Regions from separate parts of the Arthrobacter sp. CG_A4 genome, predicted to be linked through region 2. Evidence: riboswitches for the same ligand, from Rfam matches in the RefSeq annotation. Region 2 holds a riboswitch; the other holds the start of a gene.
What was found. A riboswitch is a leader RNA that binds a small molecule or an ion and turns the genes downstream of it on or off. The one in region 2 is predicted to bind cyclic di-AMP.
Positions count from the first base shown of each region.

Region 1: it holds a riboswitch for cyclic di-AMP, as region 2 does, so the genes downstream of both, RCH07_RS11190 (M23 family metallopeptidase) here and RCH07_RS12610 (hypothetical protein) in region 2, are expected to answer to the same signal.

Region 1 is NZ_JAXCID010000023.1:6,716-22,558, forward strand. Features, by position in the region: gene mobA (molybdenum cofactor guanylyltransferase) at 1-236, opposite strand, end outside; gene RCH07_RS11180 (HNH endonuclease) at 293-793, opposite strand; gene RCH07_RS11185 (NlpC/P60 family protein) at 1,017-1,820, opposite strand; cyclic di-AMP (ydaO/yuaA leader) riboswitch at 2,130-2,299, opposite strand; gene RCH07_RS11190 (M23 family metallopeptidase) at 2,437-3,273, opposite strand; cyclic di-AMP (ydaO/yuaA leader) riboswitch at 3,279-3,490, opposite strand; gene RCH07_RS11195 (metal-dependent transcriptional regulator) at 3,655-4,350, opposite strand; gene serC (phosphoserine transaminase) at 4,627-5,754, shown strand; gene RCH07_RS11205 (MFS transporter) at 5,924-7,288, opposite strand; gene RCH07_RS11210 (DUF3027 domain-containing protein) at 7,330-8,016, opposite strand; gene RCH07_RS11215 (cold-shock protein) at 8,025-8,408, opposite strand; gene RCH07_RS11220 (hypothetical protein) at 8,587-8,820, shown strand; gene RCH07_RS11225 (helicase-associated domain-containing protein) at 8,831-11,368, shown strand; gene RCH07_RS11230 (DNA repair helicase XPB) at 11,365-13,020, shown strand; gene RCH07_RS11235 (FHA domain-containing protein) at 13,061-13,660, opposite strand; gene RCH07_RS11240 (hypothetical protein) at 13,939-14,196, opposite strand; gene RCH07_RS11245 (response regulator transcription factor) at 14,409-15,119, shown strand; gene RCH07_RS11250 (sensor histidine kinase) at 15,125-15,843, shown strand, end outside.
Region 2 is NZ_JAXCID010000028.1:10,457-26,299, reverse strand. Features, by position in the region: gene ppsA (phosphoenolpyruvate synthase) at 1-1,893, opposite strand, end outside; gene RCH07_RS12660 (pyruvate, water dikinase regulatory protein) at 2,044-2,862, opposite strand; gene RCH07_RS12655 (hypothetical protein) at 3,069-4,049, shown strand; tRNA gene RCH07_RS12650 (tRNA-Ser) at 4,234-4,321, opposite strand; gene RCH07_RS12645 (zinc-dependent alcohol dehydrogenase) at 4,440-5,492, shown strand; gene RCH07_RS12640 (6-pyruvoyl trahydropterin synthase family protein) at 5,496-5,894, shown strand; gene RCH07_RS12635 (hypothetical protein) at 5,903-6,292, shown strand; gene RCH07_RS12630 (DNA glycosylase AlkZ-like family protein) at 6,297-7,589, shown strand; gene RCH07_RS12625 (nucleoside deaminase) at 7,639-8,142, opposite strand; gene RCH07_RS12620 (phosphatase PAP2 family protein) at 8,204-9,085, shown strand; gene upp (uracil phosphoribosyltransferase) at 9,136-9,771, shown strand; gene RCH07_RS12610 (hypothetical protein) at 9,926-10,750, opposite strand; cyclic di-AMP (ydaO/yuaA leader) riboswitch at 10,749-10,908, opposite strand; gene RCH07_RS12605 (sensor histidine kinase) at 11,101-12,801, opposite strand; gene RCH07_RS12600 (response regulator transcription factor) at 12,805-13,545, opposite strand; gene RCH07_RS12595 (winged helix-turn-helix domain-containing protein) at 14,224-15,084, shown strand; gene RCH07_RS12590 (dodecin family protein) at 15,381-15,584, shown strand; gene RCH07_RS12585 (SixA phosphatase family protein) at 15,640-15,843, shown strand, end outside.

The DNA.
Region 1 (15,843 bases), on a different contig from region 2:
AGCCCGGCCGCAATGGCGGCAGCAGGACCAGCGAACGGCGGATCCTCGCGGCAGCTCAGCACGCCGCCGGGAAGTGTGCCAGGGTCCGGACCGACAACGACGACCGTTCCGGCGCCGCGTGCGGCCTGCAGCGCACCCTCCAGGAGGGTAGCGCCGTCGTACACCAGGCTGGCTTTGGCCACGCCTCCCAGGCGGGAGGACCGGCCGCCGGCGAGAATGACAGCAGCAAATTCCACCAGTCAAGCGTAGCGCGGGACGTGCGGGTCCGGGTGCGCCGTGCGCGGCGGACCGCTCAGGCAGCAGATTCCGGCAACAGGAACGGATCCCAGGCCGGCGTCGGCTTTTCCAGTTCCTTGATCTGCCAGATCGCGCCCTTCGGCGGCCCCGGGACGAAGCTGAGTTTCCAGCCCATCTCGGCCGGTGTGTGGTTACCCTTGGCGTTGTTGCAGCGCAGGCAGGCGGCGACGAGGTTTTCCCACGAGTCCGCTCCGCCCCTGGACTTGGGGTGGACATGGTCTATGGTGTGGGCTGCTTTGCCACAATAGGCGCAGCGCTGAAAATCCCGGCGGAGCACGCCGCGGCGGCTGACCGCCGTCCTGGTGTTGTACCGGGGCCTGATGTAGCGATTCAGCAGAATCACCGACGGCCGGCCTAGGATGTCGGTTGGCCCGACGACGGGATCGTCGCCTTCGGCCACGACGCTGGCCTTCCCAGTCAGCACAAGAACCAGCGCCCGGCGGAAAGTGACTACCGCCAGCGGTTCATATCCAGCATTCAGAACGAGAGTGCGCATCCGCATACCTCTTAACGGCCGCACCCGCCAGGGGCACAAGGGCCGGCTGCCCTGTGCATGGTCGGGCTATGGATCGACACCACAAGAGTAAACACGCGAGTGCCGGATCACCGAATTTCCATAGCCGGTGCTCACCCGTGTCGGCTGAAATTCATGCTCCGGCAACGCAAAGGACCCCTGCCGGGAGGGCAGGGGTCCTTTGGTGTCGCTGGAAGGGGTTGTCTTAGCCGCCGACGCGGATGAAGACCGGGCCGGAGCCGACGTTGACGCTTTGCAGAGAGGTGGTTCCGCCATTCCAGCCGCCGTGGACGGCCTTGCCGCCGCCGACGTAGACAGCGATATGCGCCACACCCGCGCCGCCGTTCTGGTAGTAGGCGAGATCGCCCGGCTGTGCCTCAGCGGCGCTCACCGTGCGGCCGAGGGACAGGTACCCTGCCGGCCAGCCGTGGTAGTTGATGCCGGCGGCAGCCAGTGAGTTCGTGACCAGCCTGGTGCAGTCCTGCCCGACGCCGAGCTGGGCGTAGGCAGCGGACGCGATGGTGGAACCCATGCCGCTGGCAACGCCGGCCGCAGCCGGTGCGGAAGCCGGTGCAGCGGCGACGGTGTTAGTGCCGACGGTCTTGACAGTGGCGGTCTTGGTCGCGGCGGTGCTGGTGCTGGCGGCCCGGGTGGCGGTCGGAGTTTCCTGGACCTTGACGACGGGCTTAGGGGCCTCGATAACCGGAGCGGCAGTGGTCGTGACGGCCGGCTTCTCGTAGGAGATCGCAATCGTGGAAGCAGCCGAGATGGCTGCCGGAGCTGCCGACTGGACTTCGAGCGTGGAAGCGGAGGTGGATTCGCGCTGAACGTTGGTCTCAGCAGCGTTGGCTGCAATACCGCTGGTCAGAACCAGACCGGAAGCGGCAGCGATAACTGCAGCCTGGCGGCCCATGCCTCCGGCATTGTGGCCGACAGTCTTGGCAATGACGGCCAGCGAGTTGGTCTTGGTGACCTCGGCGCGGTGGCGTGCGTTTGCACTAGTAGTCATTAAGTTCTCTCTTTCGTGATCCTTGGACTGCGCTTTTCAGGCGCAATCTGAGGACGCTCCGGCATCTTGGGGGTACGCCGGATCGCCCCGAATGGGTTACTTAGCGAAGGGTGTACTGCGAAGATGCGCCAAAAACGGCCACGGAATGCAGGTGCGTAGATTGCAGTCCGGAATCAGCAGAGGTTGAGCCGGCGGTGTGGGATCCGTTGCGGGCGCCGGCAAGGGCAGCACGATAGGTGGATTCCGGCGGGCTCGTAAGAGATGCACAAGCGCTGTAAAGCGCAGCATTGCGGCGTGAAGACACGAAAAGAAGCCTCTCCCAATGCCTGCGAGGTGAGCTGTCGGATTCGGATGGGAGTCACCCGGCCGCGCTGCTTCCTGGGAAGCTTTGCGACTTAACCCCAAGGTCTTCTTGCGAAGACCAAAATTGGTTCCCCCGCCCCTGCCAGACGATGTCATGCGGACGGACCTTGAGCGGTGGCAGAGCTAGGCAATCCACTCAAGAGCGCCAACTTCGGAAAAGTTGGCGTACCTCATACGGTACAGCAATTGGGGTTCAATGTCACATTCAGATCACGGCGCGTCACAGAAATGCGAGAGTGACCCATCGGCTTGGCTAGAGCCAGCCGGTGGGGTCGACAACTTCTCCGTTAACCATGACCTCGAAGTGGAGGTGGCAGCCGGTGGAGGCCCCGGTGGTCCCGGCCATCGCCACGGCATCGCCGCGGGAGACCTGCTGCCCGACGCGGACGCTCGAGGAGCTGAGGTGGTTGTAGGTGGTCTCCAGTCCGTTGCCGTGGTCGATCACCACGCGGTTTCCGCCACCGTAAGGGTGCCATCCGGCAAACGTCACGGTGCCACTTGCGGCGGCGTTGACTGCTGTTCCGCACTGGGCCGCGAAGTCCTGACCGCGGTGGAACTCGCCGGAACCGCCGGTAATGGGGCTGACACGCAGCCCGAAGGGCGACACGGAATCCATCCGCTCCAGCGGTGCACCAAGGCTTCCCGAAGACGCAGCACGCGTGATGGCGCCAGCGGCTTGGGCGCTCAGTAACTGCTTAAGCTTCCCGTCCGGATCGCCCTGCGTGGTGACGGCACTGCGGTTAAATTCAATCTTGGCGGCGGCAGGCGCAGTGACATCCGGCTGTGCCGCGGCGGAGGCCTCGGCAGAGGCTGAACTGACGGGCGGGCCGGCGTTGGTGACCGCGACCGGACCGGTCGCGGGGACGGTAACCGTCAGGACCAGACCTGTGGCGGCCAAGGCAATACCGGCCTTCTGCCCAACGCCGCTGGCGGCGGCGAAGTCGGTGACCTGCCGGAACGGGCTGCGCCGGCCCCGGCGTTCATCGCGGTGCGCGTCGCGCGGACGGTCGGCCAATGCGGCGACGGCCGGACGTGGCTCCGGGGCGGGACCGGCCGCACGACGGCGGCCCCTGGCGGTCTGGGTGGTCAAAAAGTAGTTCCTCTCTGGAGAGCCTGCGGAGTTAGCTGTCGGATTCGGGTCAGAGATCTAAGACCCGGTCCGCCGTAAGCAAGCACCCAGACACAAAGAGGTCCAATAAAGTCCCTCACTGGAGTGTGCTTGCCGCTGGCGGACTTCACCCCAAGGCTGTGTTGAAACAGCCGGAAGTGGTTCCCCCGCCCCTGCCAGAAGGTGACTCTGTTACTGATCCGCTGGCAGAGCTCGGCTTCGAATCAGATAACGCTTTGGTATCGGTACTGGTCATCAACTATAGGCGATGAAGCCGCCCAGTGATAAATCCGTTATCGGCGGTTGTGCATAACTCGTGGGTCATCCCACGAGTTATGACCCGGAGATGTGACCCGGGAGGTGTCAGCCGACGGTAACAAAAACGTGGGCAGCGACCTCGGGCGGCAACTCAAGGGCACCTTCGATCTCCGGCACCCGGACCGAGATGTATTCCCCGACGCGTTCCAGCGAAACCCGGGCACCGGGACGGATCCCTCCCTCGTCGAGCTGGACCAGCAGTTCCGGCTCCACCTGGATGGGCTCGGCAAGCCGGTCGACCGTAATCCGGGAACCGGCCCCGTAGCCGGCCATAGCCTCAAGCAGGTTCACGACGCCGTCCGCGTGCGGCAGGGACGGCGGACCCCCGAGGTCAGCGAGGCCAGGAATCGGGTTGCCGTAAGGGGAAACGGTCGGGTGGTTGAGCAGTTCAAAGATCCGCCGCTCCACGCGCTCGCTCATCACGTGTTCCCAGCGGCAGGCTTCCTCGTGGACGTAGGCCCAGTCGAGGCCTATCACGTCCGCCAGCAGGCGCTCGGCGAGACGGTGCTTGCGCATAACGCCAATGGCGCGTTTCCGGCCGGTTTCGGTCAGCTCGAGGTGCCGGTCGCCGGAGACAACTACCAGCCCATCACGTTCCATCCGTCCGATGGTCTGGGAAACTGTGGGGCCGGAGTGGCGGAGTCGCTCCGCGATGCGGGCGCGGAGGGCGATGATGTTTTCCTCTTCAAGCTCCAGGATGGTCCGAAGATACATCTCCGTGGTATCGATCAGATCCGTCATTCAGCTCAGCTCCTCGAGCGCCGTCCTTGCGTCATTTCCCGCCGTACCGCGTGCGGGATGAGCCCTGGCGAGCTCGGCCGTACGCTCGCAGGACAGCCTAGCCTATTTTGAGTTTGTCCGGATAATCTCCCGGAACGGTTCGATGACCGGACTATGACGGACTCCTTTCCCGCCAGCCCTCCGCAGTCAGGCAGAATGAAAAGTAGGCTCCCTCGCACCCAGCACGCCGGGCCACCTCCGGAGCCACACTTTGTAGCAGTCGAAAATTGGAGCCACGTGAGCGACACCAGCATCACTATCCCCGCAAACCTCCTTCCCCAGGACGGCCGGTTCGGCGCCGGACCGTCAAAGGTCCGACCGGAACAGATGGAAGCCCTCGCCTCATCGGCGATGCTGCTGGGTACATCCCACCGCCAGGCACCGGTCAAGAACCTCGTAGGCTCGGTCCGTCACGGTCTCAGCCGGTTCTTCCGTGCCCCCGAAGGCTATGAGGTGGTCCTCGGGGTCGGCGGTTCCACGGCGTTCTGGGACATAGCCAGCTTCGGCCTTGTGGAGAATAAGGCCCAGCACCTGTCTTTCGGCGAGTTCGGCTCGAAGTTCGCCGCGGCCACGAACAAGGCTCCGTTCCTTGCTGAATCCTCCATCATCGAGTCCGAGCCCGGTACTCGCCCGGAGGCCACGGCGGAGGCCGGGGTTGACGTGTACGCGTGGCCGCAGAACGAGACCTCCACCGGCGTTGCCGCCCCGGTCCAGCGCGTGGCCGGTTCCGATGAGGGTTCCCTCGTGCTGGTCGATGCCACGTCCGCGGCCGGCGGCCTGGCCGTGGATGTAGCCGAGGCTGATGTTTACTACTTCGCTCCGCAGAAGAACTTCGCATCCGACGGCGGCCTGTGGCTTGGTCTGTTTTCCCCGGCGGCGCTGGAGCGTGCGGCCCGGGTCAAGGCCAGCGGCCGCTGGATTCCGGACTTCCTGGATCTTCAGACGGCGATCGATAACTCACGGCTGAACCAGACGTACAACACCCCGGCGCTGGCCACCCTAGTCACACTGGACGCCCAGGTGCAGTGGCTCAATGCCAGCGGCGGGCTCGACTTCGCCTCGGCCCGGACTGCGGATTCGGCCGGGCGCATCTACCGCTGGGCCGAGGCCTCCGGCTATGCCACACCGTTCGTGGCTAAGGCCGAGGACCGCTCCAACGTCATCGCCACGATCGACTTCGACGACTCGATCGACGCCGCGGCAATCGCCACGGTGCTCCGCTCCAACGGCATCGTGGACACCGAGCCGTACCGCAAGCTGGGCCGCAACCAGCTGCGTATTGCCACGTTCGTGGCAATCGAGCCGGACGATGTGTCGGCGCTGCTCGAATGCATCGACCACGTCGTGGGGGAGCTCACGAAGTAGTCCGTCTGCGCGGCCGACCGCCGAAAGCAGAATGCAGAATGCAGAATGCAGAATGCAGAATGCAGAATGCAGAATGCGGAATGCAGAATGCAGAATGCAGAATGCAGAATGCAGAATGCAGAATGCAGAATGCGGAATGCAGAATGCAGGCTGCTGACCGCCGGCTGCGTCAGCGATCGACGGCGTCGTCCGGGTTTGCCGTCTGGCCGGCGTCGTCCGGGTTTGCTGCCTGGCCGGCGCCGTCCGCGTTGCCGCCGGCACCGCCGGCACCGAGGCCGGATTCGACGTGGAAGTATCGTAGCCCTCGGGCCCTGCGGTCGAAACGGATCCGCAGCCGCCTGGCCCGGATGATCCATAGCAGCCCAATCAGCGCGGCGATCAGGCCCGAAGCGGCCGCTACGCTCATGGACCAGCGGGGGCCGGCGACGTTGGCGACCCAGCCCACCAGCGGCGCCCCGATCGGTGTGCCGCCCATGAAGATCGCCATGTAGAGCGCCATCACCCGGCCGCGCATCACCGGGTCCGTGGTCGTCTGGACGTAGCTGTTTGCGCTTGTCATCATCGTGATCGCGAAAAGGCCCACGGGGACCAGCGCGGCGCCGAACCAGAAGTAGTCCGGTGCCAGCGCCGCGATGCCCGCGGTCACACCGAAGGCCCCGGCGGCCCCGAAAATGAGCCTCAGCCGGGGCTTCTGCCGGCCGGCCGCCAGCAGCGCGCCGGTCACGGAGCCGATGGCCATGATCGAGTTCATCAGCCCGAAGGCGCCGGCGTCGAGGCCGAATTCCGTACCGACCATGGCCGCGATGAACAGCACGAAGTTCAGCCCCAGGGTTCCCACGATAAAGATCGCCACGAGAACCACCACAATGTCCGGCCGGTACCGTACATAGCGAAGCCCTTCCCGGATCCGGCCCTTGCCCGCGGCCGCCTTCGGAAGCTGGCGGAGCGAGGCCGCTGGAATCTTCCACAGGCTCAGCAGCAGCGCCACAAAGGTGAGGGTGTTGATCAGGAAAACCCAGCCGGGGCCGACAGCCACCGTCAGGATTCCGGCTACCGCGGGGCCGATCATCCTGGCTACGTTGAAGGATGCACTGTTGAGGGCCACCGCGTTGGGCAGGTAGTCGTCGCGGACCAGCTCAGAGACGAAGGTCTGGCGCACCGGGGCATCGAGGGCGGACACGACGCCCAGCAGCAGGGCAAAGCCGTAGACGTGCCAGAGCTGCGCGGCGCCGATGACCACCAGGATGCCCAGGCCCGCGCTGAGCAGCGCCATCACGGACTGCGTTGCGACCAGCAGCCGTTTGCGGTTGAAGCGGTCCGCCACGAGCCCCGCCACCGGAGCCAGGAAAAGCTGGGGTCCGAGCTGCAGCGACATCGTGATGCCCATGGCGCCCGCGTCGTGCTCGGTCAGGTGGTCAAAGACCAGCCAGTCCTGGGCCGTGCGCTGCATCCACGTGCCGATGTTGGAGACGACCGCCCCGATGAACCAGATCCGGTAGTTCAGGACGTGCAGGGACTTGAAGGTGGACGTCATGCCCGGCCCCCGCAGTCCATTTCCCCAGCCGGTTCCAACCCTTAGTCGGGCTCGTCGGAGGCTGCTTCGCCGGATGCATCTTCGTTTGAGGCTTCATCGTCGTCCACATCAGCGTCGTCGTCGTCCACGTCGTCGGCGTCGTATTCGTCATCGGCGCCGTCGGCGTTGCCGTCCGCGTCGTCAGAGTCGTCTTCGGGGGTAGTGCCGTCTTCCGCGGAGTCGTCCTCTGCCGGGTCAGCCCCTGCTGAGGCGTCGTCAGTGCCGGGCTCAGCAGCACCCTGGTCCCGGGTCTCGGCACCGGCGGCCGGGGCCTCGTCCCCCTGTTCGTCCCCGGGGCGGACGCGTTCGGCCCACGGGACCCACTCGGGCGCCAGGATGGCATCCTCGGAGGGCAGCAGGCCCAATTCATCGACCGTGACGACCTTGGACCGCGAGTTGCGGGTGAGTACTGCGTACCACTGCCAGCCCCCGTAGCCGGCCAGCTTGGATTCGAAGAGGTGCGTGACCAGGCGGTCACCCTCGCTCTTGGCGCCCAGGTGCCGGCCGATCTGCCCGGCCGGGGCGATGCCCTCAACAGCGGTGCGGGCGACGTCGACGGCGGCGGCCAGGACGGCGTCGGCCTTGCCAGTGCGCCAGACGGGAACCCCAGCGCGGGGCTTGGCTGCGGCGGTCTTGGCTCCGGCTGTGCCGGGGGCCACGGGCGCGTTCTGTTCAGGTTCCGGAGTCATCGGGAGCCCTATACGTCCAGCTCGTCGGCAACCTTACGCAGGGCGACGGCGATCGCCTTACCCTTGTTGCCTTCCGGGTATTTTCCGGCGGAGAGAGTCCCGGACAGGTTATCCAGGACGGAGACGAGGTCCTGCACCAGCGGCGCGAGATCGCTGGCGCTGGGCCGCTTGGCTTTGGCGATGGACGGTGTTTTGTCGAGCACCCGCAGGCCCAGCGCCTGGGCGCCCTTGCGTCCGTCGGCCACACCGAACTCGACGCGGGCGCCGGCCTTCAGCTCCGTTACGCCCTCGGGCAGTGCGGACTTGGGCAGGAAAACTTCCTGGCCGTCCTCGCCCGCGAGGAAACCGAAGCCCTTTTCCTTGTCATACCACTTGACCTTGCCGGTAGGCACGTAATCAACCTTCTTCGTTCTGCTGGGGACACGGCCGGCAGCCACCGCATCCGTATGGATATGCGGGTTCAGGGTGTGACGGCCTGGACCATGTTGGTCTGTTCCCCCAAGGTTATCCTGCCCGACCCGGTTTGCGGCGTTGGGGCACGGGCTGGCCCGGGCTGTTAGCGTTACTCCCATGACACCACTGCGCGTCCGGCGACCCCTGCTGATCATGGCGGCGGCCGTCGCCGTGCTGTCCCTGGTTGCTGTAGGGGTTGTCATGGCCATGGCGTTCAGTAACGCTGTCGCCCCCGCCTGGATCACCTCCACCGCCCTCTACGGGCTGCCGCTGGCTTTCCTGCTGATGCTCTTCCTCGTGATCGACAGGGTCGCGGCCCGGCGCCGGACGCACGGACCCGGCGAAAGGTAACGTTGGTCTGATGTCCCTTATCCGCGCGCTCAGCAAGGAACTCCAGGCACGCAGCGACAACTCGTTGCGGGCCTTGTTCTCCGCGCGGCCGGACCTCATCTCCCCCGGTGTCCCGGACTTCGCCGCGCTAGCCGCACGCGCGAGCGGCCGCGTGAGCGTGCAGCGCGCGCTCGAGCGGCTCAACCGCCCCGAGATGCAGGTGCTGGAAACCCTGCACCTGTGCACCAACACGGACACCGGACACAGCGCCTCCGCTGCGATGCTGAAGAAGCTGATCAACGGGTCCACGCTCGCCGCCATCGAACGGCTCCTACATTCGCTTCAGGACCTGGCCCTCGTCCACCGGGCCGAACCTCCGCACGGGACCTCGCCCGTCGCCGCAAAGCAGCGGCACTACCTGCCAGTGGGCAGCCTGAAGGACGTCATCGGGATCTACCCGGCCGGGCTGGGGCGCAGCTACACCGAGCTGGTCCGGCTCCAGCCGGCGTTCGCGGCGCGCGTCGTGCAGCTTGTTGCGGAACTACACCGCAGCGGCGCGGCGATCTCCCTCGCCACCACGCCGATGGAAGCGGCACTGTCACTGCAGCACTGGACCGCCACGCCGGCATCCCTCCAGCAGATCCTTGAAGCCTCCCCGACCCGCACGACGGCGCTGCTCGCCCGGTTCGGGAACTGGGCCATGGGCGCCGTACCCCAGGCACAACGCCGAGCCTCCGTGCTCAACGAGGGCGCCGACGTCGGACCGGTGGACTGGCTCCTGGCCCGCGGGCTGCTGGTACCGCTGGACGCCGCCCACGTGGAACTCCCGCACAGCGTCGGCATCTCATTGCGCGACGGCTATATCGTCGAGAACTTCGCCCTGGCTCCCCCGGTGCCCCGGCTGGGCTATACCAGCGCCGCACTGCGCCGCAACGCGGCCCTGGGGGCGATCGCGGAGACGTTGCGGCTTGTGGGCGAACTGCTGTTCGTCGTCCGGGATCAGCCCCTCGTCACGCTGCGCAGCGGCGGCGTCGGCGTGCGGGAAATGAAACGGCTGGGCGACGCGCTGCGGATCGAACTGCACGAGGCCGGGGTGCTGGCAGAGCTTTGCGCCCTGTCCGGGCTGCTGCGGCTGGACGTGGACAGTTCCGGCTGGGTCCAGCCCCCGCAGCTGGAGTGGCTGACGCTCCCGCGGCAGGAGCAGTGGCTCTGGCTTGTCAACGCCTGGCTCGCCAGCGAGCGCGCGCCCTCGCTTGTGGGCCAGCCCGTCAACGGCGTCTCCTCTGGCCCCGCCGCGCACCGCGGCACCGCCGGCACCACCATCAACGCGCTCTCCGCGGAGGCCCAGCGGCCGGACGCCCCGGTGGTCCGGAAGCGGATCCTGGAAATCCTTCATGAGCTCACCCTGGAAGCCTCGGCGGCGGACGGCCGGGCCCCGGTACTGGACGCCGCGGCGGTGCTGGAGCGCGCCGACTGGACGCAGCCGCGGATGGCGCGGCGCTTCAGCTCGCTGGTCCGCGGTGTCCTGTCCGAGGCGGAGATGCTGGGGCTGATCGGTTCCGGCGCCCTCTCCCAGATCGGGGCGGCGATCGCCGCCGGGCGGCCCGACGACGCCCTGGTCATCCTGGGCGAACACCTGCCGGCGGCGCTGAACCATGTGCTGCTCCAGGCGGACCTCACCGCGGTGGCGCCGGGTTACCTTGCACCGGAGCTGAGCGAGAAGCTCCTGACCATGGCAGACGCCGAAGGCCAGGGCCCGGCCACTATCTACCGTTTCTCCGTCTCGTCGGTCCGGCGGGCCCTCGACGCGGGCCACGACGCGCAGACCCTGCTGGAGTTCCTGCGCCTGCACTCGGCCACGGCCATCCCGCAGCCGCTCAGCTACCTCGTCGAAGACACCGCAGCCCGGCACGCCAGGCTCCGGGTTGGCGCCGCGGCCAGCTTTATCCAGAGCGACGACGAAACCGCCGTCCTGGAACTGCTCAACACCTCCGCCGCAGCCGGACTGGGCCTGATCAGGCTCGCACCGACCGTACTGATCTCGCACGCGGCGCCCCGGGAAACGGCGCAGCTCCTGCGCAGCCTGGGGCTGTCCCCGGCCGTGGAGGAATCCGAGTCCGGCCTCGTCCGGCTGCGCCGAGGCGCCGCACTGCCGGGCGGCACCCGCCCGGTTTACAGCGCCCCGCGCACCGCCCCGCCGGAGGCCGACGTCGACGACCAGCTTGCGGTCCTGCGCAGCGACCGGACCTCCGGTGGCCCTGCCGACGGCGGCGCTGCCCACGGCGGCGCTGCCCACGGCGGCGCTGCCCACGGCCGCCCCGCGGCGGCTCCCGGCAGCGAGGAAGCGACCCAGCTGGGGCTGGAGACCCTGCAGAAGGCGATCCGGCTGAAACAGCGCGTGGTGATGAATGTCGTGGACAGCCTCGGGAATGCGGTTCGCGAAACCGTTGTTCCGGTAGCTGTGACCGGCGGACGGGTCCGGGTGTTCGATCCGGACAAGGAAACCGAACGCGTTCTGTCCATCCACCGGATTATTGACGTAGAGGCCGCAGAGGAATTGCTCCAGTGAACGATGGACCGTTGATCGTCCAGAGCGACAAAACCATCCTGCTTGAGGTTGACCACGAGCTGGCCACCGAAGCCCGCCACGCGATCGCACCCTTCGCGGAGCTTGAGCGCGCCCCCGAGCACGTGCACAGCTACAGGCTCACTCCGCTGGGCCTCTGGAACGCCAGGGCGGCCGGGCTCGACGCCGAAAAGGTGCTGGACACGCTGCTCAAGTACTCCCGCTTCCCGGTGCCGCATTCCCTGCTGATCGACATCGAAGAGACCATGTCCCGCTACGGCCGGCTGCGGCTCGAGAAGGACCCGCAGCACGGACTCGTGATGCGCACCACGGACTATCCGGTGCTCGAGGAGGTCAGCCGCGCCAAGAAGATCGCCCCCCTGCTGGGCCCGCGGATCGACGGTGAGACCGTGGTGGTGCAGTCCTCCCAGCGCGGGCAGCTCAAGCAGTTACTGCTCAAGATCGGCTGGCCGGCCGAGGACCTGGCCGGCTACGTTGACGGCACACCCCACCCGATCATGCTCACCGAATCCGGCTGGAAGCTCCGGCCGTACCAGCGGCTGGCCATGGAGAATTTCTGGGCCGGCGGCAGCGGCGTCGTCGTGCTCCCCTGCGGGGCCGGCAAAACGCTGGTGGGTGCCGCCGCGATGGCCACGAGTTCCACAACGACGCTGATTCTGGTGACCAACACGGTGTCCGCCCGGCAGTGGAAGGACGAGCTGCTCAAGCGGACGTCCCTGACCGAGGAGGAGATCGGCGAATACTCCGGTTCCGTCAAGGAAGTCCGCCCGGTCACGATCGCCACCTACCAGGTCCTGACCACGAAGCGCGGCGGGCTGTACCCGCATCTGGAGCTCGTGGACGGCAACGACTGGGGGCTCATCATTTACGACGAAGTCCATCTGCTGCCCGCCCCGATCTTCCGGATGACGGCGGATCTGCAGGCGCGGCGCCGGCTCGGCCTCACCGCCACGCTCGTCCGGGAGGACGGCCGCGAGGGCGAGGTGTTCAGCCTGATCGGCCCCAAACGCTATGACGCCCCGTGGAAGGACATCGAGGCCCAGGGCTACATCGCGCCCGCGGATTGCGTCGAGGTCCGGATCGATCTGCCCCGCGACGAGCGCGTCGCCTATGCCATGGCCGAAGACGCGGACAAGTACAGGCTCTGCGCCACCTCCGAGTCAAAAACCCTTGTAGTGGAGCGGCTCGTGGCCGAACACGCCGGCGAGCAGCTGCTCGTGATCGGGCAGTACATCGACCAGCTGGACGAGATCGGCGAGCGGCTGGGGGCCCCGGTCATCAAGGGCAGCACGCCGGTCAAGGAACGCCAGAGGCTTTTTGACGCCTTCCGGGCCGGCGACGTGCAGACACTGGTGGTGTCCAAGGTCGCCAACTTCTCCATCGACCTGCCCGAGGCCTCGGTCGCCATCCAGGTGTCCGGTTCCTTCGGGTCCCGGCAGGAGGAGGCCCAGCGCCTGGGCCGGCTGCTGCGGCCCAAGAAGGACGGCCGTGCCGCCCGCTTCTACTCGCTCGTGGCCCGGGACACTCTGGACCAGGACTTCGCGGCCAAGCGGCAGCGATTCCTCGCCGAGCAGGGCTACGCCTACCGGATCATGGACGCGGGCGACGTCGGAACCAACTCGCCCACCGACTGAGCCGGCACACCGCCGCGTTCCGGGCAAGCGGGATCCCGGATCAGCGGGTGTACGTCGACCCATCCTGTTCCATGGCCCCGGTCCGGGGATCGCGCTGTGGACGCTGGTAGGCGAATTCGCCGCCGCTCCGGCCGCCGAAGGGGCGTCCGTGGTCGGCAAATTCCTCACGGAAAAAGGCCAGGCACCACGGGCCCACCTGGATCCGGGCGCCGGTGCGCAGTACCGACGTCGATCCCGGACCGAAGCTTCCGCTGACTTTTCCGTGCCGGACCAGGACGTATTCATCCTGGTCATTGTGGACTATTTCCGCATGAACGCCGTCCAGTTCTGGAAGCTGCAGATCCGCGGATTCATCGCTGCCGATGCGCACCCGCTCCGCACTGAGGACGAACTCACGCGGGACCTGTCCGTCCCAGGACTTCGAGTCCCGGACAAAAATCAGGCGTGGCCTTCCGCCGCCCCGGGTGTAGTGGGTTGTGGTGATGCGCCGGGGAATGGTGCGTTTCACTGTCGGCAGCAGCGGCAGCAAGGTCGCAGGCGGCAGCAGGGAAAACTTTCGGACCTTGGAACGGCGGCCCCGTTTCAGCAGAGGCGCCAGAGCCCCCAACTTTCCCAGCTTGATGTGGGGCGATCTGGTCATCAGCCGCTGCGGGGCCGAAGCGCCAACGGCCCCCAGACTGATGATCCTGCCTCCCGGTCCTTCCACTACAAGCTTCAATCCCTGGTCTGACAGTGTCTTGGCAAGCGGCCTAACATCGCCAAGGGACGGCATCCGTTGCGAGATCAGGGCGTCCATTCGCTCCAGGGAAACCAGTACTTCGCTCCCGGAAGCCCGCACCGATCCGCGTGCCTCCACTCCGGATTCCTCCTGGAGGGAAAAGTCCAGGTTGATGTCGGCCCTGAACCGCGGGGGCACGTTCAGCCCCGGTTCTCGTCGGAACCCGCCGCGTCGTTGTCGCTTGTGGTCACGCGAAGACTTCCGTTCAATTTCCAGGTGGCCCGCGGCGCATCCGGGCCAATGTCGCGGGGAACCTCAATGGACATATCGATGAAGTTGTAGTTGATGGCCGCGCCCTTGCCCGTCAGGTAGGACCACATCTCTTCGGCGAGATCTGTCCAGTCGCGGATGCTCCGGTCGGCGGCGCCGGAACTGTCCGCTGCGTTGCTCTCAGTCATCACTTTGTGTCCTCTTCATTGGGTACCGGCGGTCATTCCGCCGCGGCCGGGTGATTTCGATAGGGCCACTCTAGTGTCGGCGCCGGCGGAGGGGAATGCCTTTCCAGTGCCCAGGTGAACAAACTTTGCCGGCACGGGCAATTGGCTGCCGCCCATAGAACACACATCAGCCAATCAGAAAACTCACAGACTCTGGGAGGATCATAGGAACCATGAAAAAGAACGGTCCAGAAGCCAAGCTGCTCGTCGTCGATGATGAACCGAACATCCGGGAGCTGCTGTCCACCTCGCTGCGCTTCGCCGGCTTCGAAGTGGTCTCGGCGGCAAACGGGCGCGAGGCCCTTGCCGCTGCGGAGCTCCACGCCCCGGACCTCGCGGTGCTGGATGTCATGCTGCCGGATATGGACGGATTCACCGTCACCCGCCGGCTGCGCGCCTCGGGCAAGCACTTCCCGGTCCTCTTCCTGACGGCCAAGGACGATACCGAGGACAAGGTCATGGGCCTGACCGTCGGCGGCGATGACTACGTCACCAAGCCTTTCAGCCTCGACGAGGTGGTGGCGCGCATCCGCGCCGTGCTGCGCCGCACCCAGCCGATGCAGGACGACGACGCCGTCATCCGGGTCGATGATCTGGAGCTCGACGACGATGCCCACGAGGTGCGGCGCGGCGGCACCGTGATCGAGCTGTCCCCCACCGAATTCAAGCTCCTGCGTTACCTGATGCTCAACCCGAACCGGGTGCTGTCCAAGGCTCAGATCCTGGACCACGTCTGGGAATACGACTTCAACGGTGACGCCTCGATCGTGGAATCGTACATCTCGTACCTGCGCCGCAAGGTGGATATCGATCCCGATGCACCCGCGCTGATCCAGACCAAGCGCGGCGTCGGCTACGTGCTGCGGACGGCCGAGAAGCGCTGACCTTGTTGCTCCAGCGCTGGAAGTCGGCCTCGCTCAGGTCGCAGCTCGTCGCCATCATGACAGCTCTTATGCTGGTGGCGCTCACCGCCACCGGCGCCGGAACGCTGACCCTGCTGCACAGTTACCTGCAGGGCCAGGTGGACGACAAACTCAAGGCCGCCGTCGATTCGGTGCGCCAGCAGCAGTCCTTCAGCCAGCTGCAGGACCAGAGCCAGAGCATTCCGACCGATTATTCGCTTATGCTGCTCACGCCGGGGCTCCCCGCTATTCCCTTCGGCGGCGACAAGGAACTGCGCCCGGCCATCAGCAGCATGACCGCCGCAGAGGCCAAGGAACGGGCCCAGATCCCGTTCCAGGTCCGCGGCACGGACGGGCGCAACTGGCGGGTGGTTGCCCTCAACGTCGTCGACAGCAGCCAGCGCAGCTCCGTCGTGGTCATCGGGCTTCCGCTGTGGCCGGTCGACTCCGTCATGGAACACGCCGTCCTGGTGGTGGTCGGAGTGGGCCTGCTGACCCTCGTGCTGGCCTTCTTCATCGCCACCTGGAGCATCGCCCGGTCCTTCCGGCCGCTGGCCAGGGTGGAGAAGACCGCCGCGGCGATCGCCGCAGGCGACCTTTCCCGGCGCGTGGACATCGAGAACCCCGGCACCGAGGTGGGCCGGCTCGGCAGCTCGCTCAATGCCATGCTGGCGCACATCGAAACAGCTTTCGCCGCCCGGATGGC
Region 2 (15,843 bases):
GACGAAGGACAGGGCCTCGCACTCCAGATCGAAGCAGTCCCGGAAGGACGGCTCGAGGTACCGGGAGGCGCCGCGGAAGCCGATCATCGGGTTCTCTTCGTGCGGCTCGTAGGCCGGTCCGCCAATCAGGTTGGCGTACTCGTTGGACTTGAAGTCGGACATGCGCACAATGACCGGCTCGGGCGCGAACGCCGCCGCGATGGTGGCCACGCCTTCGGCCAGGCGCTTGATGTAGTAGTCGCGCGGGCTGTCATAGGCGGCGATCCGCTCCCGGATCTGGGCGGCGACGTCCGCCGGCTGGTCGTCCGGGTTCAGCAGCGCCTTGGGGTGGATGCCGATCTGGCGGTTGATGATGAACTCCAGCCGGGCAAGGCCCACGCCGTGGTTGGGCAGCTGCGCGAAGGTGAACGCCTGCTCCGGGGTGCCGACGTTCATCATGACCTTGACCGGCGCCTCGGGCAGCTGGGTGATCTCGGTTTCCTCGATGCTGAAGTCCAGCAGACCTTCGTAGATGAAGCCGGTCTCGCCGTCCGCGCAGGACACGGTGACCTCGACGCCGTCGGACAGGACGTCCGTGACGTCTCCGGTGCCGACGACGGCGGGGATCCCCAGTTCGCGGGCGATGATCGCCGCGTGGCAGGTGCGGCCGCCGCGGTTGGTGACGATCGCGGAGGCACGCTTCATGATCGGTTCCCAGTCCGGGTCGGTCATGTCCGCGACGAGGACGTCGCCGGTTTCGAAGGCGGCCATCTGGTCGATTGCGGTCAGGATGCGCACGCGGCCGGCGCCGATCCGCTGTCCGATGGCGCGCCCTTCGGAAAGGACCCGGCCGGACCCGTTCAGGCGGAAACGGCTCAGGCTGCCGGACGTCCTGCGGGACTGCACAGTCTCCGGGCGCGCCTGCAGAATGTACAGGCCGCCGTCGATCCCGTCCTTGCCCCATTCAATGTCCATCGGTCGCCCGTAATGGTTCTCGATGGCGACCGCGTGGCGGGCGAGCTGCTCGACGTCGTCGTCCGTGAGGCTGAAGCGGTTCCGCAGGGAAGCCTCAACCGGCACAAAGTCAATGGTGTGGCCGATTTCGCGGTTGCTCGTGTACGTCATCTGGAGCGCCTTCTCGCCCAGTCCGCGCTTGAGGATGGCGGGGCGGCCTGCCTGCAGCGCGGGTTTGTAGACGTAGAACTCGTCAGGGTTGACGGCACCCTGGACGACCGCCTCGCCGAGACCGTAGGAGGAGGTGACGAAGACGGCGTCATTGAAGCCGGATTCGGTGTCCATGGTGAACATCACGCCGGAGGCGCCGACGTCGGAACGCACCATGCGCTGGATGCCGGCCGAGAGTGCCACCTCGGCGTGCTCGAATTTGTGGTGCACGCGGTAGGCGATAGCCCGGTCGTTGTAGAGGGACGCAAACACATCCTTGATGGCCACCAGGATGTTATCGATACCGCGAACGTTGAGGAAGGTTTCCTGCTGTCCCGCGAAGGAGGCATCGGGCAGATCTTCCGCCGTGGCACTGGAACGGACGGCCCAGGAAAGGTCACCGCCGCCGTGCTTGTCCACCAGCTTCTGGTAGGAGTCACGGATCTGTACTTCAAAATCCGGCAGGAAGGGGGTCTCGCGCATCAGCGTCCGGATCTCCTTGCCAGCCGCGGCCAGAGCCGTCACATCGTCGGTATCCAGCCCCACCAGCCTGTCGGCAATCTTCTGATCCAGGCCCGAATCAGCCAGGAAACTGCGGTAGGCGTCCGCCGTCGTGGCGAAGCCGTCCGGAACCTGGACGCCGGCGGACGTCAGGTTCTGCACCATCTCGCCGAGCGAGGCGTTCTTACCACCTACCCGATCCAGATCCTTGAGTCCGAGTTCTGAGAACCACAGGATGTCTATCGTCATGGTTGCTGCTCCTTTGCAGATGGTGGCATGCGGGGGCGCCGCCCCGCGTTCGGCGATGACCGGTTGTTGGGCGGAAGTTCTTCCACAGTGACAGGTCTCCGGCCGGGTTTCCACATGAGCTGCACCACAGAGACTTTGTGAAACTTTTCCCTAATGCTTGAGCTTCATCTGCTGCAGGATGGTTGCAGCCATTTCCTCCACCGAGACGCTGGCCGAATTGAGGTAGGGAATCCCGTGGGACACGTAGAGCCGCTCGGCGCTGCGCAGCTCGAAACCGCACTGCCGCAGCGATGCATAAGGTGAGCCGCGGCGGCGTTCGGTGCGGACCTGGCTTAGGCGCAGGGGGTTGGTGGTGAGGCCGAAGCACTTCGATACGAAAGGCCGCAGCGGCTTGGGGAGCCCCTCCCTTTCGAAGTCCTCGTCTACCAGCGGGAAGTTCGCGGCGAAGATGCCGTGCTGCAGGGCCAGATACATGGTGGTGGGGGTCTTGCCGCAGCGGGACGGGGCCACCAGGATGACCTGGGCCTTTTCCAGTGCCCGCAGGCTCTGGCCGTCGTCGTGTTCCATGGCGTATTCGACGGCGGCCATCCGCGACTGGTAGCGCGCGGCGTTGCCCAGGCCGTGTGCCCGGCCCGGTTCCCCGCTCGCCTGGGTGCCAAGGGCATTCTCCAGCACGCCGACGTGCGTCCCGATCAGGTCCACGATGATTCCGTTGCACGTGGCCAGGGTCTGGCGGATATCGGTGGTCACCGCGGTGGAGAAGACGATGGGGCGCAGGCCGGTGGCTGCCAGCCCGTCGATGACGTTGGCCACCGCCCGCGCCTGGTCCACCGTCGTGATGAAGGGGACTGTAATCCGGTCAAAATCGTTCTCGGGAAACTGCGTCAGCAAGGTGTTGCCGAGCGTTTCCGCGGTGATGCCCGTACTGTCCGAGAGGAAGTAGACCGGGCGGGGAGCGTCGTTGGTCATAGACGCATTGTCCTCCAGGGGGAGCGGCGCATTCGCCAATGACGCGCTTGTTCCGGCGCGTGGCCGGCGGCGGCCGGAGGGCATGGCGTGTATCTCACGTCGCCGAAGCCCGGTGCGGCGCGGCCCTCGACGCCGCACGAAGGAGCTATTCGTCTGAGTCCTTTCCGTAGTGCAGGTAACGTGGGTGTGTGAGAACGAGTCAGGCAGTGGTCCGAATCGCGGCCCGGTGGCTGCTGGTGTTGATGCTGGCCGTCGTGGCGGCCATCGTGTCGGTCGCCCTTGTCAATAACTCGCTCGCAAGCCCCCAACAGCCCGTGCGCGAGTATCTGCAAGCCCTCCGAGATGGCGAGGGTGGGCGGGCGCTCGGGATACTTCGGGCTTCTGTCCCGCAGTCGAACGCTGCCATGCTCGACGGTTCCGCGCTGCAGACATCAGCCGCTCGGATTTCGAATGCAGAAATCGGCGATACGGAACCACGCGGAGGCAGCCGAGTCATGGTGCCAGTGGACTACACGATCGATGGACGGCAGCAGCGCAGTGAGTTTCTGCTGGAACGTTCCGGGACGGAATGGCTGGTCTTCAGTAAATGGGCATTTGTTCCTGCGCCCCTGCCCACTGTGGAAGTAACCGTCGTAAATTCGAGCGAGGCTACGGTCAACGGTGTACCCGTGAATATGCCGGGCGGAAGAAACAAGTTTGCCGTGTTCTACCCCGGAGAGTACGAGGCGTCCCTGAATGGCGACTACTTCTCTGCTCCTGCGACCCGTGCGATTGTGTCGGGGACCGACTCTCCCGTACCACCACTTATTCTTCTCACCCAAGCCACGGACGAACTGAACCAGACGGTAGCCTTGAAGGTCAAGGAATTTCTCGACACGTGTGCGGCGGAGGCCGTCAAAGAGCAGCGACTCCAGCCGGGCTGCCCGTTCTACCATTCCACGGGCAATTTGGTGAAAGACGGAACCATCAACTGGACAATCACCGAGTATCCGGCGGTAAGCATCGAAGCATTCGATGGACAGTGGACAATTGCCCCGCTCGCTGGGAAGGCTCGTGTCACGGCCAGGCAACAGGACAATTTTAGCGGTGGATTTTCGGATCTGGATGTGGTTGTCGACTTCAGTTTCAATGCGCGCCTGGACGTCGGTGCGGACACAATTACCGTCACGCCGCAGCTGAGCTACTAGTTTTGGGCCTTTTGCGGTCCGGGGCCGTGACTGCCCGTCGGCCATGGGCCGAAGCGCACAGTTGGCGGCTGGGCGAGCACGCCGTACAAGAATTCTTGCCAATTCTTTGCCAACGAGTAAGTTACAGACAAAGAAAAAGCCCCCACTTCCCTTTGTTTGCAAGGGAAGCAGGGGCCTTGCCACTTGGCGGTGACGGTGGGATTTGAACCCACGTTGGCTTTCACCAAACAACATTTCGAGTGTTGCACCTTCGGCCGCTCGGACACGTCACCAACCTGAACAGGCTACCGGAGCAAAGCGCTCATCCACAAAACGGGCAGTTCAACACGGCGCGCCCGGGCTGCGCGGCTCTTCCCCGCGCATGGGCAGGGGACTAGATTCGTCAGCAAGATGAGCAACGCAGACCAGAAGACGGCTCGGCAGACCACGGCCACCGCATATTGGACCGTCGGCCCCGAACAGGGGGAACTTCGGTGCGAGGCGCTGCCCGCCCCCGGCATCGGCGAAGCCCTCGTGCGGACGCTGTACTCGGGCATCAGCAAGGGCACCGAACTGGTGGTGCACAACGCCCGCGTCCCTGACTGCGTGGCCGGGGAAATGGCCGCGCCCAACCAGGAAGGCTCCTTTCCGTCCCCGGTGAAGTTCGGCTATCTCTCTGTCGGGATCGTCGAGGAAGGCCCCGCGGACTGGGCAGGGAAGACGGTCTTCTGCCTGTACCCGCACCAGAACCGCTACATCGTTCCGGTCGACTCCCTCACATTGGTTCCCGACGGCGTTCCGGCCCGCCGCGCCGTCCTCACGGGAACCGTCGAGACCGCCGTCAACGGACTATGGGAGGCCGGGCCCCGCCTGGGTGATCGCGTTGCCGTAATCGGCGCCGGCCTCGTCGGCGGCATGGTGGCCAAACTGCTCAGCACTTTCCCGCTCGGCCGGCTGCAGCTGATCGACGTCGACCCCGCCAAACGCGCGTTCGCCGAAACGCTCGGCGTCGTCTTCAGCCACCCCGACGACGCCCTGCCGGACTGCGACATTGTCATCCACTGCTCCGCCTCGCAGGAAGGCCTGGAACGGAGCCTGCAGCTTGTGGGTGACGAGGGCGACGTCATCGAAATGTCCTGGTACGCCGACCGGAGTGTCACGCTGCCGCTGGGGGAGGATTTCCATGCCCGCCGGCTCTCCATTCGCGCCAGCCAGGTGGGCGTGGTGGCCCGCGCCCGCCGCCACCGCCGCACCAACGCGGACCGGCTCCGGCTCGCCGTTTCGCTGCTGAGCGATCCCCTCTTCGAAGTTTTCCTTACCGGGTCCTCCGGCTTCGACGAGCTTCCCGACGTCGTCCAGCGGCTCTCTGACGGCACCCTGGACGCGCTCTGCCACGTCATTGAATATCCAGTCATCGAATGCCCCGCCCTTGATGCCCCCGCAACAGCAGACCCGAGGTGCTAGACCGTGTTCAGCCTGACTGTCCGCCGCAATTTCATGATCGCCCACAGCCTCCCGCGAGCTGCATTCGGCCCGGCCCAGGGACTGCACGGTGCCACCTTCGTCACGGAGGTGACTTTCCGCCGTCGGGCTCTGAACGATGACTCGATTGTGCTGGACATCGGTGAGGCCGGCGGGGTGCTGGATTCGATCCTCGAGCGGCTGAACTACAAAAACCTGGATGAGCACCCCGATTTCGCCGGGAAGCTGAGCACCACCGAGGCTCTGGCCCAGTACATCGCAGACGCGGTGGCCGCCCGGATCCGCGGGGGCAAGGACGGGCAGGAACTCGCCGGGCTGGACGTCACCCTGCGCGAGACACCCGACGCCTGGGCCAGCTATTCGCTCGACTTCGGCGCCCGATAGGAAGCCCCGTGCGGCCGTCCGGCCTCCGCATCCGCCTGGTGGTGCCCGGCAACGTGCGCCACAATTACGGCGGCAACGCCTACAACGCGGCCCTCACCCGGGAGCTGTCCGTCCTGGGATCCGCCGTGGAGACGTGCCGCTCGACGGCGACTGGCCGGTGGGCAGCGCGGCGGACCGGCGGCGGCTGGGTGCCCTGCGGCCGGGGCCAGGCCGGGGGAGACCACCCTGCCGGGCTGGAACGCCACCGCACTGACGGTGCTGGCGGCCCTCGACGGCGCCCCGGACGGCGCCCCGTCGGCAGGGCGCCCGGGCAGCGACCCGGGCGGCGCCCGGCAGCCAAGCCGCACGAGAAGACCGCCGCAGACGATTCCCCTGCCGCACAAGCTGTTGGACAATGACCCCATGATGCGAGAGCCCCTCAGCACCCAGACGCTGGCCGCGAATGCGCCGCCGGCCCGGACCCTCACCTCGGAGCGGCTCCGCGCCTGGGCCTGGCACCGGCAGGGCCTCGACGGCTCGCTCGCCGGCTGCAGCGCGGAACAGGTGTTTGCCCGGGCCGGCTGGGCGCGCTCCGTGGGCGGCGCCAACCCTTACCTCACGCTCTTCGCCCGCGCAGGCATCCGACGCGAACAGGTGGACGCCGACGTCCACGCGCATCGGATCCTCGAACTCCCCACCGCCCGCGGCTGCACGTACGTCCTGGGCCGGGACGACTTCGCCTGGGCGCTGCAACTGGGGCGTGACGCGGCCGAGGCGACGGTCAAGGTCGTGGGCCGGCTCGGCGTGGACCGCGGCGAAATCACGCTGCTCGAGGAGCAGGTGCTGCACACCCTCGCCGAAGCCGGCGCGCCGCTGGATCCGCGCCAGCTCAAGGACGAACTCGGCGACTCCGTGCGGAACCTCGGCGAAGAAGGCAGGAAGAAGGGCGCCACCACCACCCTGCCCACTGCCCTCGGCATCCTGCAATCACAGGGACGGATCCGCCGCGTGCCGGCCACCGGACGTCTGGACCAGCAGCGCTACGCCTACGAGCTCTGGGGCCTGCCGCCCAACCCGCTCGCCGCCGACGCATCCCGGGCAGAGCTCATCCGCCGCTACCTCGGCTGGACCGGCGGAGCCACGTTCAAACAGTCCCAGTGGTTCACGGCCTTCACCGTGGCCCAGAGCAGGGCGGCGCTGGCCGCCGTCGGCGCCGTCGAGGTGACCACCGCCGGGGGCGGGGGGCTGTGGATGCTGCCCGACGACGTCGAACTCCTCGCCGCGTTCGAGGAACCTGCCGAAGAGCAGATCCAGCTGCTCGCCGGGACGGATTCGCTGGTGCTGCTGCGCCGCAACGCCGCGGAGATGCTCGACGAGGACGGCGCTGAAAGGGGCGACACCGGCAGACAGGTGATGGCCCCGCTCGGGCTGCAGGCCGACCTCCCCGACCACCCCATCCTGGACCGCGGCCGGATCATCGGGCTATGGCAGTACGAGCCGGGCAAGGAACGGATCGTGCCCTGGCTGTTTCACACCACAACTCCGGCGGTGACCCGGCGGATCGCCCAAGTGGAGGCTTGGATCCGGGAGGACCTGGCCGACTTCCGCGCCTTCAGCCTCGATTCACCGGCCACCCGGCAGACACGGATCGACGCGCTGGCGGCATCCGCGGCAGCTGACGCATCAGCCTCCGCAACAGCCCCCGCGGGAAAATAGCGCCGGCCAGGCGAATCAGGCACAGAGGGGGAGCGGTGATGACCGAGGTTCAGCTGCCGCGGTGCCCGGCGAAGAAGTCGCGCAGCAGGGCCGCGCTTTCCTGTTCCCGGACCCCGGCATACACTTCCACCCAGTGGTTGAGCCGTCGTTCGCGGAGGATGTCGAACACCGAGCCGGCCGCCCCGGCTTTCTCGTCCCACGCGCCGAACACCACCCGCGGAATGCGGGCCAGCACCACCGCCCCGGCGCACATGGCACAGGGCTCCAGCGTTACCACCAGGGTGCAGTCCGCCAGCCGCCAGCCGTCACCGGGCCTGCCGGCCAGGACGCTTCGCTGCCGCAGCCGGGCCGCGGCCCCGCGGATCGCCACCATCTCGGCGTGCGCCGTCGGGTCCCCCAGCGCTTCGCGTTCGTTGCGCCCGGAGCCGAGCACCGCGCCGTCGGGCCCGATGACGACGGCGCCGATCGGCACGTCCGCCGTTGCCAGCGCAGCCCGCGCCTCAGCAAGGGCAAGGCCCATCCACTCTGTATGGCGGGGCTCCGGAGAAGTCATTGCTCAATGATAGTTTCGACGAAAGGGCAGCTGTGAAAAGCAAAGGATTGAGGAGACGGCCGTGAAGACCTTTGCAGAGCGTTGGGGTAAATGGGTGGTCCCCTACGCTGCCCTGTGGCTCACCCTGCTGGCCGGCGGAGTTGTTGTGGTGGCGCTGGCATTGCTTGGCGCCGAAGTGTACGACAACGTGGTGGACGAGGCGGGACTCGCGAATCTGGACAGACCTGCGCTGGCCCTCGCCGAAGACCTGCGCACCCCGGAGATCAACTCGGCCGCCACAGGTTTCACCAATGTTGGCGGAAGCATCGGCATGCCGATCCTGGCGAGCATCCTCACCGCCTGGCTCACCTGGCTAAACCGCACCTGGCGGCCGATCATCCTGGTCTGCGGTGCCACGGCTGTGTCCATCACGGCCACCACGTTCGGGAAGAACCTGGTGGGCCGCGCCCGCCCGGATTTTGTCCATGCCGTGCCGCCCTACGAAACCTCCCCATCCTTCCCCAGCGGGCACGCACTCAACTCCACCGTGGTCATCGGCGTGCTGGTTTATCTGACCTGCCTCCAGCTCAAGAAGACCTCGGCCCGCGTCGCGGTGATCGCCGCCGGTGTGATCTTCGTCGCGGCGATGGGCCTGAGTAGGGTTTTCCTGGGGCATCACTGGATGACGGATGTGATCGCCGCGTGGCTCCTCGGCCTTGCCTGGCTGGGCATCGTGATCCTGGCACACCGGCTGTTCCATGTGCTGCGGCACCGCGGGCATGCGGGCCCGGCGCCGACCTTCGACCATCCGGCGCACCTGATGGACGGACGCCCCGACGGCGGCGGCCCAGGCCCCGCGAAGGGTGCGGGCCCCGGCCCCGATACCGGTGCTGCCGGGAGCGCGGCCGGGAACGAAGACACCACTGCGGACGGGCTCGGCGCCCGCGGTCCGACGGGCGGGTGACCCGCGGTCCGACGGGCGGGTCAACTGCCGCCGGGTGATAGTTTTGACCCATGCGCATTCTCGTTGTGGACCACCCGCTGGTCGCCCATAAGCTCACCGTTCTGCGGGACAAGAACACCCCTTCCCCGGTCTTCCGCCAGCTCACCGAGGAACTCGTTACGCTCCTCGCCTACGAGGCGACCCGCGACGTCCGCACCGAGCCGGTGACCATCGAGACGCCGGTCAGCATCACGATCGGCACCGCCTTCACCAAGCCCACCCCGCTGGTGGTCCCTATCCTGCGCGCCGGGCTCGGCATGCTCGAGGGTATGACCAAGCTGGTCCCGACCGCCGAGGTTGGCTTCCTGGGCATGGCCCGGGATGAAGAAACCCTTGACATCATCACCTACGCCGAGCGACTCCCCGAGAACCTCACGGACCGGCAGATCTTCGTGCTGGACCCGATGCTTGCAACCGGCGGCACCTTGCGGGAGGCCATCAAGTTCCTCTTTAAGCGCGGCGCCTCCGACGTCACCTGCATCTGCCTGCTGGCCGCCCCGGAGGGCCTGGCCAAGCTGGAAGAGGAGCTTGCCGACGCCAACGTGACCATCGTCCTCGCCTCCATCGACGAGAAGCTCAACGAAAAGTCTTACATCGTCCCGGGTCTGGGCGACGCCGGCGACCGCCTCTACGGCGTGGCAGGCTAAGCCCGCCGTCGGCGAAACTGGCGCCGGAGGCGGCTGGGGGGTTCCGGGGGGTTCCGGAAAACACCGGCGCGGCCTCACCTGAACCGCATGGACTGGATCCTGTGGATCCGGGGCTCCTCGCCTGGCCGTGCTTCAGGCTGGCCGTGCCGGCTGTCTAGTACCAGTTGTTGGCGTAGTGGAAGTTCAGGGCGCCGCAGGGGGAGCCATAGCGCTCCTTGACGTAGTTCAGGCCCCAGTTGATCTGGGTCCGGTAGTTCGTCCGGTAGTCCGGGCCAGCGCTGGCCATCTTCTCGGCCGGCAGGGACTGGACCACACCGTATGCCCCGCTGCTGGGGTTCGTGGCGGTGGTCTTCCAATCGGATTCCTTCGTCCACAGCGTCTGAAGGCACTGCATCTCGCTGGGAGCCCAGCCGTAAGTTCCCAGTTGCGCGGCAGCGTAGGCCTGCGCGCCGGCAGGGTCGTCGACAGCAACGGGCTTGGCCGGTGCCGGTGCCGGTGCCGGTGCGGGCTCAGGTGCGGGTGCGGGTGCCGGAGCAGGCTCGGGTGCGGGTGCGGGTGCGGGTGCCGGAGCAGGCTCGGGTGCGGGAGCCGCGGCGGCGGGGACTTCAGCGGGCTTCACCTCTTCGGTCTGGGGCGCGAGACTGGCGGTGTCGGGAAGGGCCGACTGCGAATCGACGCGGACACGTTCGAAGTCCAGGTGCGTCAGCGGGTCGGCGGTGGTGGCCGAAGCCCCGCTGGAACTGCCGGCGCTGGCGTTGCGGTTGGCGGTCTCGGCGGCCTGCCCGGCAGCCCCGATCCCGACGAGCACCGCGCAGGTGGTGGCAACGAGGGCGGCGCGACGGCCGGTGGATCCGAGGCTCGCGGTGAACCGGGACCGGGTTGACGCGGGATTGGTGTCCGCCGCGCGGTGGCGCGAAGCCGTCGAACGGGTTGCCTGCTGGGCGCTCTTGTGGCGCGTTGGTACTTTGAATTCAGTCATGATCGCCTCTCAACGCCTGCGGAGTTAGCTGTCGGGTTCGGATGCGATATCCGGCCGCACGGAATCTCACGTGTCGGCTTCACCCCAAGGGTGCAAAGATGCAGAATGTCCGGGAACTCTGGGTTCCCCGCCTCTGCCTGGTCGAGCGGAATCCGGGAAGCGGCAGAGTTTGGCGTCCGTCCGGATGCGCGGCCCTGTGGCGGCCGCACCCTAAAAACGGTACAGGAGCCGGAAACAAATGTCACATTTCGGTAACAAGCAGGGCGACGGCGGTGCGTCGCCTTGTGCTTCCGCGGCCTAGCCTGAGCCCCGCTTCGATGGTTCCCGGCGGGTTCGACGCTAAGTGTCGTCTAGCCGGCAGGGAACCGTCGAAGCGGCGGGCTCGGCGGGCTCGGCGGACCAGCGGGAAGCCGGACGGTGAACTCCGTGCGGCCCGGCCGGGAGATGACCTCGACAGTCCCGCCGTGCGCCTCCACAATCGACTGCACAATGGAGAGCCCCAGCCCGCTGGTCCCCTCGGCCGTGGGTTCAGCCACCGTCGGACCCGTCGCCGCCGTCGCACCCGGCATCGCCGGGGCGCCCGTCGGACCCGTCGCGCCCGTCGCCGCCGTCGCTGCCGTCGCACCCGGCACCCCCGGGCTGCCGGAGGCCCCGGTGGCGGCATGTGCGGCCGTCGTGACTGCCGGGTTTTTGCGGGCGGCGTCGGCCCGGGCGAAGCGCGAGAAGATCCGGCCGACAAACTCGGGGGCGATCCCGCTGCCGTTGTCCGTTACCGTCACCACGGCGCTCCCGTCGGCGAGCCGCGCCACTCCGGTGACCACCGCTGTACCGGGGCCGGTGTGCTTGCGCGCGTTGGACAGCAGATTCGCCAGCACCTGGTGCAGTGCGGTCGCGTCGCCGCGGACCACCACCGGCTCTTCCGGGAGCTCCAGCTGCCAGAGGTGGTCCGGGGCCATGACCTTCTCGTCGCTGACCGTCTCGATCGCCAGCCGGGTGAGGTCGACGTCGCTGAACTTGAGCGGCCGGCCCTCGTCCAGGCGCGCCAGCAGCAGCAGGTCTTCCACCAGCGTGGTCATCCGCTGGGACTGGCTCTGCACCCGCGCCAGGGAGTTCTCCCCGTCCGGCGTGAAGTGTTCGGTCATCCGCATCAGCTCGGTGTAGCCGCGGATGGCGGTCAGCGGGGTGCGCAGCTCATGCGAGGCATCGGACACAAACTGGCGCACCTTCATTTCGCTTTGCTGCCGCGATTCAAGGGCGTTGGAGACGTTGTCCAGCATCTGGTTCAGCGCAAAGCCAACGCTTCCCACTTCCGTGCCGGGATGCGCCGCCGACGCCGGAACCCGCACGGCGAGTGCCACCTCGCCGGCGTCGAGCGGTAGGCGGGAGACCTGGGTGGCCACTCCGGACAGCTGTTCGAGCGGCTTCATGGTCCGGCGGATCAGGGCCGTGCCGGCGAGGCCGATCAGTACGAGACCGCCGGCGGAGACCACCACCATGGTCCACACCAGCGAGGCCAGGGTGTTCTGCTTCTCGGCGAGCGGCAGCCCGGTTACTATGACGTCGCCGGAAGGGGCCCGGGCGGCAGTGAGCCGGTACGCACCAGCGGAGAGAACGCGGTCCACGGGGCCGACGTTGGGTGTGAGCACCCCCAGTATCTCGCTGTCCCCGGCGGAGAGGGATTTGCGGCTGGCATCATCGGCGAGGAAGCCGGCGCTGCTGACGACGCCGTTGAGGATCCGCGCATTGAGGGTGCCGACGCCCTGGCCCCGGGCTTCCAGCGGATCCCGGCGGACGTCGCCGTTCCCTGGTCCGGGGCGGCCGAATTCCCGGGCCCGTCCGGACGCCTGCTCAAGCTGCGAGTCCAGTTGCCTCGTCAGGAACAGGTCCATCGAGGCATAGCTGAACACTCCGACGGCACCGCAGATCGCCACGAGCAAGCCCATGGTGACTAGGACCAGCCGGGTGCGCAGATGCCACGTGGACGGGTTGCGCCAGCTTCGCCCGGGGGCGCCTGGCTGATCGGCGCCTGTCCTATGGGTGCGAGTGGGCACGGATCACTCCGCCGGCTTCAGGACGTAGCCGGCGCCGCGCACGGTATGGATCATGGACGGGTGGCTGGCGTCAACCTTCTTGCGGAGGTAGGAAATGTAGAGTTCGACGATGTTGGCCTGGCCACCGAAATCGTAGTCCCAGACCCGGTCCAGGATTTGGGCCTTGCTGATGACGCGTTTGGGGTTTTCCATGAGGTAGCGCAGGAGCTCAAACTGCGTCGCCGTGAGGTGCAGTTCCTCGCCGGCCCGTGTGACGTCCCGGGTGTCGATGTTGAGGACCAGATCCCCGACCACGAGTTCGGCGGTGTCTATTGCTGCCACACCGGAGCGCTGGACCAGCCGGTGCAGCCGCAGCAGCACCTCCTCCATGCTGAATGGCTTGGTGACATAGTCGTCGCCTCCGGCGGCGAGGCCGGTGATCCGGTCCTGGACGTCGTCCTTGGCAGTAAGGAACAGGGCCGGGACTTCCGGGGCGAAGGAGCGAATCCGGCCGAGGAGCTCAACGCCGTCGAATCCGGGAAGCATCACGTCGAGAACCAGTACGTCGGGGCGGAACTCTTTGGCGAGTTTCACCGCTTCGGGTCCGTCGCTCGCGACCGCCACGGACCAGCCTGCCATCCGCAGCCCCATGCTCATGAGCTCGGAGAGGCTGGGTTCGTCGTCCACCACAAGGGCACGGATAGGGGAGCCGTCCGGATGCGCGAGAAGAGGGAGGTTATTGGTCATGGAGTGCGAGGTGGCCATGGGACAACTCTCCGTTCTGCCGGTTAGGCGCGGCTTTGGGGATCCTGTGCGTCACCTGTGAATCCCAGCCTAGCGAGCTGGATGCTGCCGTGGCACCGGAGCGAACAACGAACACTAACGGCCACCGCAACCTGCCGGAGCCCGCAGCACCCGGCCGCGAGGCATTTTCGGGGCCAGTCAGGGTGCCCACTCTGTGGGACGGTGGACATTGAATGATCAGTAGGCGAACGGTTTTGCCGAATCGCCCGAGTCTGAATAAATTCAAGTCATCGCACCCTCTAGCCGAAGAATCTTCGACAGCATCGCCGAAGTGGGCGTGCACTATGCACAACTCCCGATATTTGACTGGCAGAGAAGAATTGTGATCTGCACTACATTTCCGGTTTTCGTCTCACAACGTGGACTGTGGGATCCATTGTTACTTGCAAGTTTTCATTGTTACGTTGCACACTTCAATTGTGAACAAGAACTCAACAGCACCTGCAGTCGCAGCTTCCTGGTTCAGCTCACCCGCTGATTCCGAGATGCGCTGTTGTCGAATGCACGCCTAACTTTTACACCCCAAGAGTTTCTAGGCATTCGCCCCAGCCCGGTGTCGGGCGCCCCTCCCCATTTTTCATTGCGGGGAAACTAGCATTCGAGCCGCGATGACGGCCATTCACATTGAGGTAGCAAGCCATGTCAGTTGCATCCGGATACGTCCATATCTCCGTCCGTAACGCCAGCAAGGCCGGCCAGGCCTCCGGCATCCGCCAGGGGTTCGGCGGCAGCCCGTCGTTCCCCACCGGATCCGGCATCAGCTTCCCGGCCCCGGGCTACGCGGCGCAGGGCTACAACCCGAGTTCCTACGGTCAACTCCGCGCCGTTCCGGCCGAACTTGCGACGGCGCCCACTCCCGTGGTTGCGCCGGGCAACGGCAGCCCGGTGCGGCCTGTCCCGGCCGATAATGTTGCCCGCGGCTTTGTGCTCTACATGGGTATTGACGAAGAGACTGCGGCGGCTGCCGGCACATCTATTGCCAAGCTTGCCCAGGAGATCCGCACCTACGCCCAGTCCCTTGTCTCCGGTGCTGAAAGCTATGCCGCCGTCGCCGTTGCGCCGGCCAGTGCCCCGGGTTCAGCGCTCGACGTCGTCCGTTCTACCTTTGGTGACCCCACCGGTGGCGCCCGCCAGCGCGCCGAGGCGGCCCGCCTGCAGCAGCCGCAGGATCCGCGGCCGTCCGGTGTCTTGATCGACCTGGCCCGCCGCGAGGTCCACCTCGACGGCGAATCCCTGAACCTCACGTTCAAGGAATTCGAGCTCCTGAACTACCTCGTGGAGAACGGCACCCGTACCGTGGGCCGTGACGAGCTGCTCGAGGGCCTGTGGCGCAACGCAGAAGAGGTGCCCAATGAGCGCACTATCGACGTCCACATCCGCCGCCTGCGCTCCAAGCTCGGACGCCTCGCCAACACGGTGCGGACGGTGCGCGGCCAGGGGTACCGGTTCTATGAGCACCCCGAGGTTGTTGTCTGGGCCGCTCCGGAATACTCGATCTAGCTTCTAACCTGCGCAAAGCGCCCGTTCCTCTTCTGGGGGCGGGCGCTTTCGCGGCAGCTTCAGCGACTTTCCGCCGTGCCTTAGCCACCTCGTTCGTTCCTCAGTCGGCGATGCGGCACTACGCGGAAAGCCGCTTCGCTTCCGCCGGGCAGCGCCCTCACGTCTGGCGGCGGGGGCTTTGCGTGGGCTGGCTGCCGGGTTTTGGCCTTCGCGGCTGTTGGGTGGCTGTTGGACTCTGTTGTGTTTCGGGGGTGCGGCGTAGGCTCGGAGCGTTGATCCGACTATTGGGAGGAACCATGTCTGTTGCACGTATTACTACCCTGAGCGCCAACTCCAAGACCTCGTTCGACGCTGCCGTTAAGGAGGGCATCGACCGGGCAAACATGACACTGCGCAATGTGACCGGCGCGTGGGTCAAGGAACAGAAAGTTGAAATTAAGGACGGCGCGGTGGTTGCCTGGCACGTCGTGCTTGAAGTGACCTTCATCCTCGACGACTGACGAGGCCTCCGTGGGATGCGCGCTCGGGGATCAGCCCCAGCACTAGGATTGAACCATGAGCGCGCATCACATCAAACGGCTGGTGATCATGCGCCATGCCAAGGCGGACTGGCCAGGCGGCGTCGCGGATCATGACCGTCCGCTGGAAGAACGCGGTCACCGTGATGCGCCCCTGGCCGGAAAATGGTTGCTCAAACATGGCGTGATTCCCGACTTCATCCTGTGCTCCAGTGCCCTGCGGACCCGCCAGACCTGCACC